DNA from 2 places in the Planococcus massiliensis genome. Region 2 is predicted to be linked to the other one. Evidence: riboswitches for the same ligand, from Rfam matches in the RefSeq annotation. Region 2 holds a riboswitch; the other holds the start of a gene.
What was found. Region 2 has a riboswitch for S-adenosylmethionine ahead of BN1080_RS13440 (5-methyltetrahydropteroyltriglutamate--homocysteine S-methyltransferase). Riboswitches for the same ligand answer to the same signal wherever they lie in the genome.

Region 1 (3,587 bases), 410 kb from region 2:
TGCACAAGCTGAACTTGGCGATATCGTTTTTGTTGAGCTTCCGCAAATCGGCGACGAAATTAAGAAAGATGAGCCATTCGGCAGCGTTGAATCGGTAAAAACGGTATCAGAATTATACGCACCAATCAGTGGACGTGTCATCGAAGTGAACGCGGAACTCGAAGACAATCCGGAACATGTGAACGAGTCTCCATACGAACAAGCATGGATGGTGGTAATCGAATCTCCGAATGAAGCTGAAGTTGGCGAATTGATGACTGCAGACCAATACAAAGAAATGATCAATGAATAAAATCAAAGCGCCTTTTCGGGCGCTTTTTTTCATCCCCAAATTTGAATAGGCAGGATCCTAGAACAAATCCAGCAATCGTTTTATAATAAGATGTATGAACTCATGCTTAAAAGCTTTTGCAAATTGAGGCAGCTATCTACTTCCTGTGAGGTGTAGTCTTATGGAAAAGGTGATCGTGGTCGAAGGGCGCAGCGACAAAACCCGAATTGCACCGCTCATTGCAGAACCCGTGACGATTCTATGCACAAATGGTACAGTAAGTGCGTCAAGGCTTGAAGAATTGCTGCTGCCTTATGAGGATCTGGATATCATCATTCTGGTAGACGCGGATAAATCAGGTGAACAGCTCCGGAAACTAGTTAAACGGGAATTTCCGGAAGCCCGGCATTTCTATATCAACCGAAGCTATAAGGAAGTGGCGGCAACACCGATCCGGATCTTGCTGGACGTACTGATTTCAGCAAATGTTCAAGTCAATAAGCTAGTAACCGAGGGATGAACAAGATGAATGAATGGACACATAAAGAATGGCTGAAAGAAAAGAACACCCATCAATCAGCCGCTTACTATTTATATACGCCCATGTGCGGCACCTGCCAGGTTGCTTCTAAGATGATGGATGTCGTCAAAGAACTGGTCCCGAATGTCCGCTTGGGCAAAGCGAATTTAAATTATGTACAGGAAATTGCTTCTTTGTATCAAGTCGAAAGCGTGCCATGCCTCCTCATTACAGAGAATGGCCGATTGAAGGAAAAGATCTATGCGTTTCATTCGGTGCCTTTTTTATACGAAAAGTTAAAAACGGTTGACGAATAAACCCCTGCATGGTAAATTGAATTTCTGATTACTAATTAAATAGCGTAACTCTTATTAAGAGTGGTGGAGGGAAGTGCCCTATGAAGCCCGGCAACCGTCATGAAAATGAAATGGTGCCAAATCACACAAAGTCTGACTTTGGAAGATGAGAGAACGGTTATCGTGTTATTGCACGTTCACCCTTCTGCTCAATGGTGCGCAGAAGGGTTTTTTATTTTTGGGGGCAGGAGTTGTAAAAGATGATTGAATTGAAAAAACTATCGAAGGTATTCGATACAGGAAAAGGGGCCCTTACCGCCGTTGATGATGTGGACTTGTCCATTGCAGCCGGTGAAATTTTCGGCATCATCGGCTATAGCGGCGCCGGTAAAAGTACGTTGATCCGGTTATTGAACGGTTTGGAAAAACCATCAAGCGGATCGGTTGTCATCAATGGCCAAAACATCACGGCGATAAAAGGCAGCGAACTTCGCAAAGCCCGGCAGAAAGTCAGCATGATTTTCCAGCATTTCAACTTGCTGTGGTCGCGCACGGTCAAAGAGAATATTGAATTTCCGCTTGAAATCGCAGGTGTGCCGAAAAACAAGCGAGATGCGCGCGTGTTGGAACTGGTCGAATTGGTCGGTTTAAAAGGACGGGAAAATGCGTATCCATCCCAGCTGTCGGGCGGGCAGAAACAGCGGGTCGGCATTGCAAGAGCCCTCGCGAACGAACCGGAAGTGCTGCTTTGCGATGAAGCGACTTCTGCACTGGATCCGCAAACAACGGACTCGATTCTCGAATTGCTGGTCGATATCAACAAGCGGCTCGGATTGACGATTGTTTTGATTACCCACGAAATGCACGTCATCCGGAAGATTTGCCACCGGGTAGCTGTAATGGAAGGCGGGCGCGTAGTAGAGCTCGGCGATGTGCTGCAAGTTTTCCAGTCGCCGAAAGCAGAAATTACAAAGCGGTTTGTGGCTCAGGTGACAGATACGGAAGACTCCCAGGAAACGATAAAAAATCTGCGGAAGCTGTATCCGACGGGCGAATTGGTCAAATTGGTTTTTGTCGGCGACCAGACCGAACAGCCGATTTTAACCCAGCTGATCCGCAAGTATCCAGTCGATGTCAACATCGTGCAAGGGAACATCGCCCATACGCAGCGCGGCGCTTACGGAACCTTGGTTTTACAGATGAAAGGCTCTGCCCAGGAAATTAGCGAGGCGCTCGCTTACTTGAATGCAGAAAGCGTTCAAACGGAGGTGATGTCAAATGGTTGAATCATTATTCCCGAACGTTGATTGGGAGAACATGTGGGAAGCGACGCTTGAAACGCTTTACATGACGGCCATGTCCACGTTCTTCACATTTGTCATTGGGCTGGTTCTCGGAATCGTACTCTTTTTGACAGCACCAAAACAATTATGGGCAAATAGCATCGTCAATTGGCTGACCGGTGCATTTGTCAATATTTTCCGGTCTATTCCGTTTATTATTCTCATTATCTTATTGATTCCATTTACAAAATTCCTGATCGGCACCATTCGCGGACCGAACGCGGCTTTGCCGGCGCTGATTATCGGTGCGGCTCCGTTTTATGCACGCATGGTGTTGATTGCGTTAAAAGAAATTGACAAAGGCGTCATTGAAGCTGCGCGCTCAATGGGAGCGACCACGTGGACGATTATCCGCAAAGTGCTTTTGCCGGAATCCAAGCCGGCGCTGCTTTCAGGAATTACCGTTACCGCTATCGCGCTTGTCGGATACACGGCGATGGCCGGCATTATTGGTGCCGGTGGACTGGGGACTTTGGCTTTCCTTGATGGATTCCAACGGAGCCGTGAAGATGTCACGCTGATGGCGACAATTTTGATCTTGGTGATTGTGTTTGCAATTCAATTTATCGGCGATTGGATGACCACTCGTTCAGATAAGCGTTAACCATAAAACATTTTAGAAAAAAGGGAGATCACAAACATGAAGAAACTTGTAGCAGGAACATTACTATCCGTACTGGCATTAGCGGGCTGCGGAAGCGACAACGGCGGATCAAGCGAAGAGTCGAGCACATTAAAAGTCGGGGCATCCAACGTACCGCACGCGGAAATTTTAGAAAAAGCCAAACCGATTCTGGAAGAGCAAGGCATTGACTTGGAAATTGAAACGTACCAAGATTACATCCTGCCAAACCAGGATTTGGATTCAGAAGAAATTGATGCGAACTACTTCCAGCACATCCCGTACTTGGAGTCTCAAATTGAAGAATTCGGCTATGATTTTGAAAACGCCGGCGGCATCCACATTGAGCCAATCGGCGTTTATTCACAAAAGTATGCATCATTAGAAGAACTGCCTGAAGGCGCAACAATTCTAATGAGCAACTCGGTAGCCGACCATGGCCGGATCTTATCGCTTCTTGAAGCAGAAGGGTTGATCACTTTAGCTGAAGGCGTCGATAAGACAGTAGCTGAAGTGAGCGATATCGTGGAAAACC
Region 2 (3,587 bases):
TGAGCTCGACAAGCCATTTCCGATTTGGTTGGCCACCACGATAAAATATTCCGTCGGATCAAGCGCTCTGCCTTCCCCGATATAAGATTCGTAATCTTTGCTCGTTCCTGAAAACCAAGTCGGTATCAGAATGGCATTCGTTTTCGCTTCATTCAATTGCCCATGCGTCGCATACGCCAATTGGCAATTAGGAATCAGGCCACCTTCTTCCAACTCAAAATCCCCCAGCTCATAAATCTCAAATGGCCCGTGATTTTCTTGTGAATAAAACAGATTCTCAATCATCAACATTCCGCCCTTCCCCTGGATTTCCCTCAATTTAGGAAGCAAGGTGTTCAGGTATGGAGAAAGTCTAACTACTTCCCAGGTCAATTATACATGCCTAACGCCTTAAATAAAACAGAATTTTCTGTTTATAAAAAGAAAGATTGCGATTTTTCATGTCCTGCTATTTCCCCATTTTCTCTGTTAAAATAAGATAAAAAAGTTTATATTTAATAGTTAGAGTAAAAGATATTCAAGAAATTGCTGGAAAGAAGGAATAGTATATGAGTGCAATACCCCAAAAACGTAAAATGAGCATCGGAAGAATCATCAAAAAAGCATTGCCGATCATCATCGGTGCCTTTATCACAGCCTATGGACTTGAAGCTGTATTAATTCCAAACAATGTCTCAGACGGCGGCGTCACAGGCCTCAGCATCGTCGGCTCGCAATTATTCGGTTTGCCGCTTGGCTTGCTGATCGCTGTCCTCAACATTCCGTTCGTCTATCTCGGCTATAAACAGATCGGGAAAAGCTTTGCCATCTACTCCATTACCGGCATTGCTTCCTTAGCTTATGCGACAACCGTCATGCACCACATTCCAACCATCATCGAAGGCGATACGCTGCTCGTCACAGTTATCGGAGGAATCATCATCGGTTTCGGAATGGGCCTTGCTTTGCGGAATGGCGGCGCTTTAGACGGAATCGATATGCTCGCTGTATTGCTTGCTCGCAAACTGCCGTTCGGTACGAGTGACATGATTTTATTCTTAAATTTATTTGTCTTTATCGTCGTTTCGTTCGTTTTCGGACTGCAAGGGGCTTTCCTTTCCGGAATCGCCTATTTTATCGCTTCCAAAGTCATCCACTTGGTTGAAGAAGGCTTCAGCGGCTCGAAAACGTATAAAATCATTTCACAAGAACCCGATCTTCTTGTGCAGACGATTTACGACCGCCTTGGCCGAAATGCCACTTACAGCTTGGTAAAAGGTGCTTATACAAACGATCAGTATAAAGAAATTACTTGCATTATCAACCGTTTAGAAGACAGCAAAATGAAAGAAATCATCTACGAAATCGACAAAAATGCATTCGTAGCGGTTTATGACGTCGCTGAAGTCAGAGGCGGAAACTTTAAAAAACGGGATATCCATTAATCCTCTCCTCATAAAAGACGCTAAACTCCCTAAAAACCGGGAGCTCAGCGTCTATTTTTTATCCTCTATGGAATCTACTGCATATGCGGCATCTTCCTCGCCATGGCCTTCAACCACTAATTGGTCAATCAACCCACTCTCTGAAAAAGGCGAGTATTTCAAGAAATTCTTTGCGCGAGCGACTGCCTGCTGCTGCGAAGGTGTCTCCATTTTTTTCATTTGCGCTTTCAATCTATTGATTTTTTCATTAGACTCGCTGTTCGCCGCTTCCAACATTTCCACTTCTGCTGCCAAATCTTTAGTCGCCACTTCGAGCTTTTCCTGCTTTTTTTGATTTTCGATTGTAGAACTATGGGCTGGGGATTGTAAGAACCCGATGCCTCCGCCGACTGCAAACGCAATGGCGACAGCCAATAGATACTTCCATTTTGTTTTAAAGAATGCCGTTTGTTTCTCCATCTTCGATTCCCTCTTTTTCTTCTTTCTCTCCACTTATTGTAGTATAACCGGGTGGTTACAGGCAGCATTTTTAGACGCCTCACGCTCTGCTGATGTTCGCTTCATCCATTTAGAAAAATAAATTTTCCAAATATCCTTGCATTTCCTTCCGAACTGGCCTATAGTTATAAACATCAAATCACAACAAACTGAATAATCGATTTCTTATCAAGAGAGACGGAGGGATTTGGCCCTACGATGTCTCAGCAACCGCCCACGGGCAAGGTGCTAATTCCAATAGGCGAGAGCCTAGAAGATGAGAAGAACAGATTTCCTGGCGGGAGCTTTCTTCTTTATTGAAGAGGGCTCTTTTTCATTTGCATGAGAGCCCTGTAAAACAAGCTTGACCCAAACTAAAAACAGAAAGCAGGAATTCCACATGACAAACCCAATTACCGAAACACCGAAAACTTTAGTTAATGCTCCGTTCAAAGCAGATCACGTCGGCAGCCTCCTCCGTCCGGACAGCATCCACCAAGCACGAAAAGAATTTAAAGAAGGCATTATCACAGCGGAACAGCTGCGGGAAGTGGAAACGACTGAAATCAAACGCATCGTCGACAAACAAATTGAAGTCGGTTTAAAGGCTGTGACTGATGGCGAATTCCGCCGAACATTCTGGCACACTGATTTCATGGCCCATATCAACGGTTTTGAAGGCTATACGCCGGAAACGGGCTACCGATTCAAAAATGTTGAAACGGAAGCATATGATGTGCGGAATATCGGCAAAATTTCCTTTAACGACAATCACCCTTTTATCAAAGACTTTACCGAGTTCAAAGAAATTGTCGGCGGCCGTGCAATCCCGAAACTGACAATTCCAAGTCCGAACCAATTCTTCAATGAAGGCATCCGTGACAAAAATCTCTATCCGGATCTTGAAGACTACGCGACAGACGTGATCCAAGCTTACCGCGATGCTTTTAAAACGTTCTATGATTTAGGCGCCCGTTATATTCAAATTGACGATGTCTATATTGCCGGCTTATCGTCTCCGGATATCCCGTTCAACGACGGCCAGTATAGCCGCGAATACTTGATCGATCTTGCACTTCGCGTCGCAAACGGCGTCCTTGAAGGCAAACCGGAAGACCTTACCGTAACGACCCATCTGTGCCGAGGCAACTACCAGTCCGACTGGGCATTTGAAGGAAGCTACGCGCTGATCGCCCCGACCCTATTCGCCAAAGAACAAGTGGACGGCTTCTTTCTGGAATACGATGACGACCGCTCCGGCAGTTTCCAACCGCTTGAACACATTCCCGCTGGCGGGCCAAAAGTGGTGCTTGGTGTCTTTACTTCGAAAAACGGCGAACTCGAAGACAAAGAAATCATTAAAGCACGTGTAGCAGAAGCGGCCAAATATGTCCCGCTTGAGCAGCTATGCATCAGTCCGCAATGTGGATTTGCCTCAACCCACCACGGCAATATCCTCACTGAACAGCAGCAATGGGACAAGCTTCGCTATATCGTCGAAATATCTGAAGAGATTTTCGGAAAATAAATAAAAGAGGCAAGCGCTGAGAAAATGGCGCTTGCCTCTTGTTTTGAAAGTTATCAAAAATTAAACGTTCACTTCTTCTTCGATTTCGACCATTTTGTACATCGACATCAACTGCCAAAGCGGTCCCGGGATATCGAGCTTGCCTTTGCGCTCTTTTG

Region 1: linked by a shared signal. The riboswitch ahead of BN1080_RS11385 (methionine ABC transporter ATP-binding protein) and the one ahead of BN1080_RS13440 (5-methyltetrahydropteroyltriglutamate--homocysteine S-methyltransferase) in region 2 are both predicted to bind S-adenosylmethionine.

Annotation. Positions count from the first base shown of each region.
Region 1 covers NZ_CCXS01000001.1:2,284,737-2,288,323, reverse strand. Annotated here, with positions in the region: gene gcvH (glycine cleavage system protein GcvH) at 1-292, shown strand, start outside; gene BN1080_RS11395 (ribonuclease M5) at 453-791, shown strand; gene BN1080_RS11390 (thioredoxin family protein) at 797-1,108, shown strand; SAM riboswitch class I at 1,157-1,260, shown strand; gene BN1080_RS11385 (methionine ABC transporter ATP-binding protein) at 1,348-2,373, shown strand; gene BN1080_RS11380 (methionine ABC transporter permease) at 2,366-3,034, shown strand; gene BN1080_RS11375 (MetQ/NlpA family ABC transporter substrate-binding protein) at 3,071-3,587, shown strand, end outside.
Region 2 covers NZ_CCXS01000001.1:2,690,702-2,694,288, forward strand. Annotated here, with positions in the region: gene BN1080_RS13425 (alpha/beta fold hydrolase) at 1-291, opposite strand, end outside; gene BN1080_RS13430 (YitT family protein) at 549-1,424, shown strand; gene BN1080_RS13435 (Ltp family lipoprotein) at 1,476-1,883, opposite strand; SAM riboswitch class I at 2,085-2,185, shown strand; gene BN1080_RS13440 (5-methyltetrahydropteroyltriglutamate--homocysteine S-methyltransferase) at 2,302-3,429, shown strand; gene BN1080_RS13445 (NADH-dependent flavin oxidoreductase) at 3,490-3,587, opposite strand, start outside.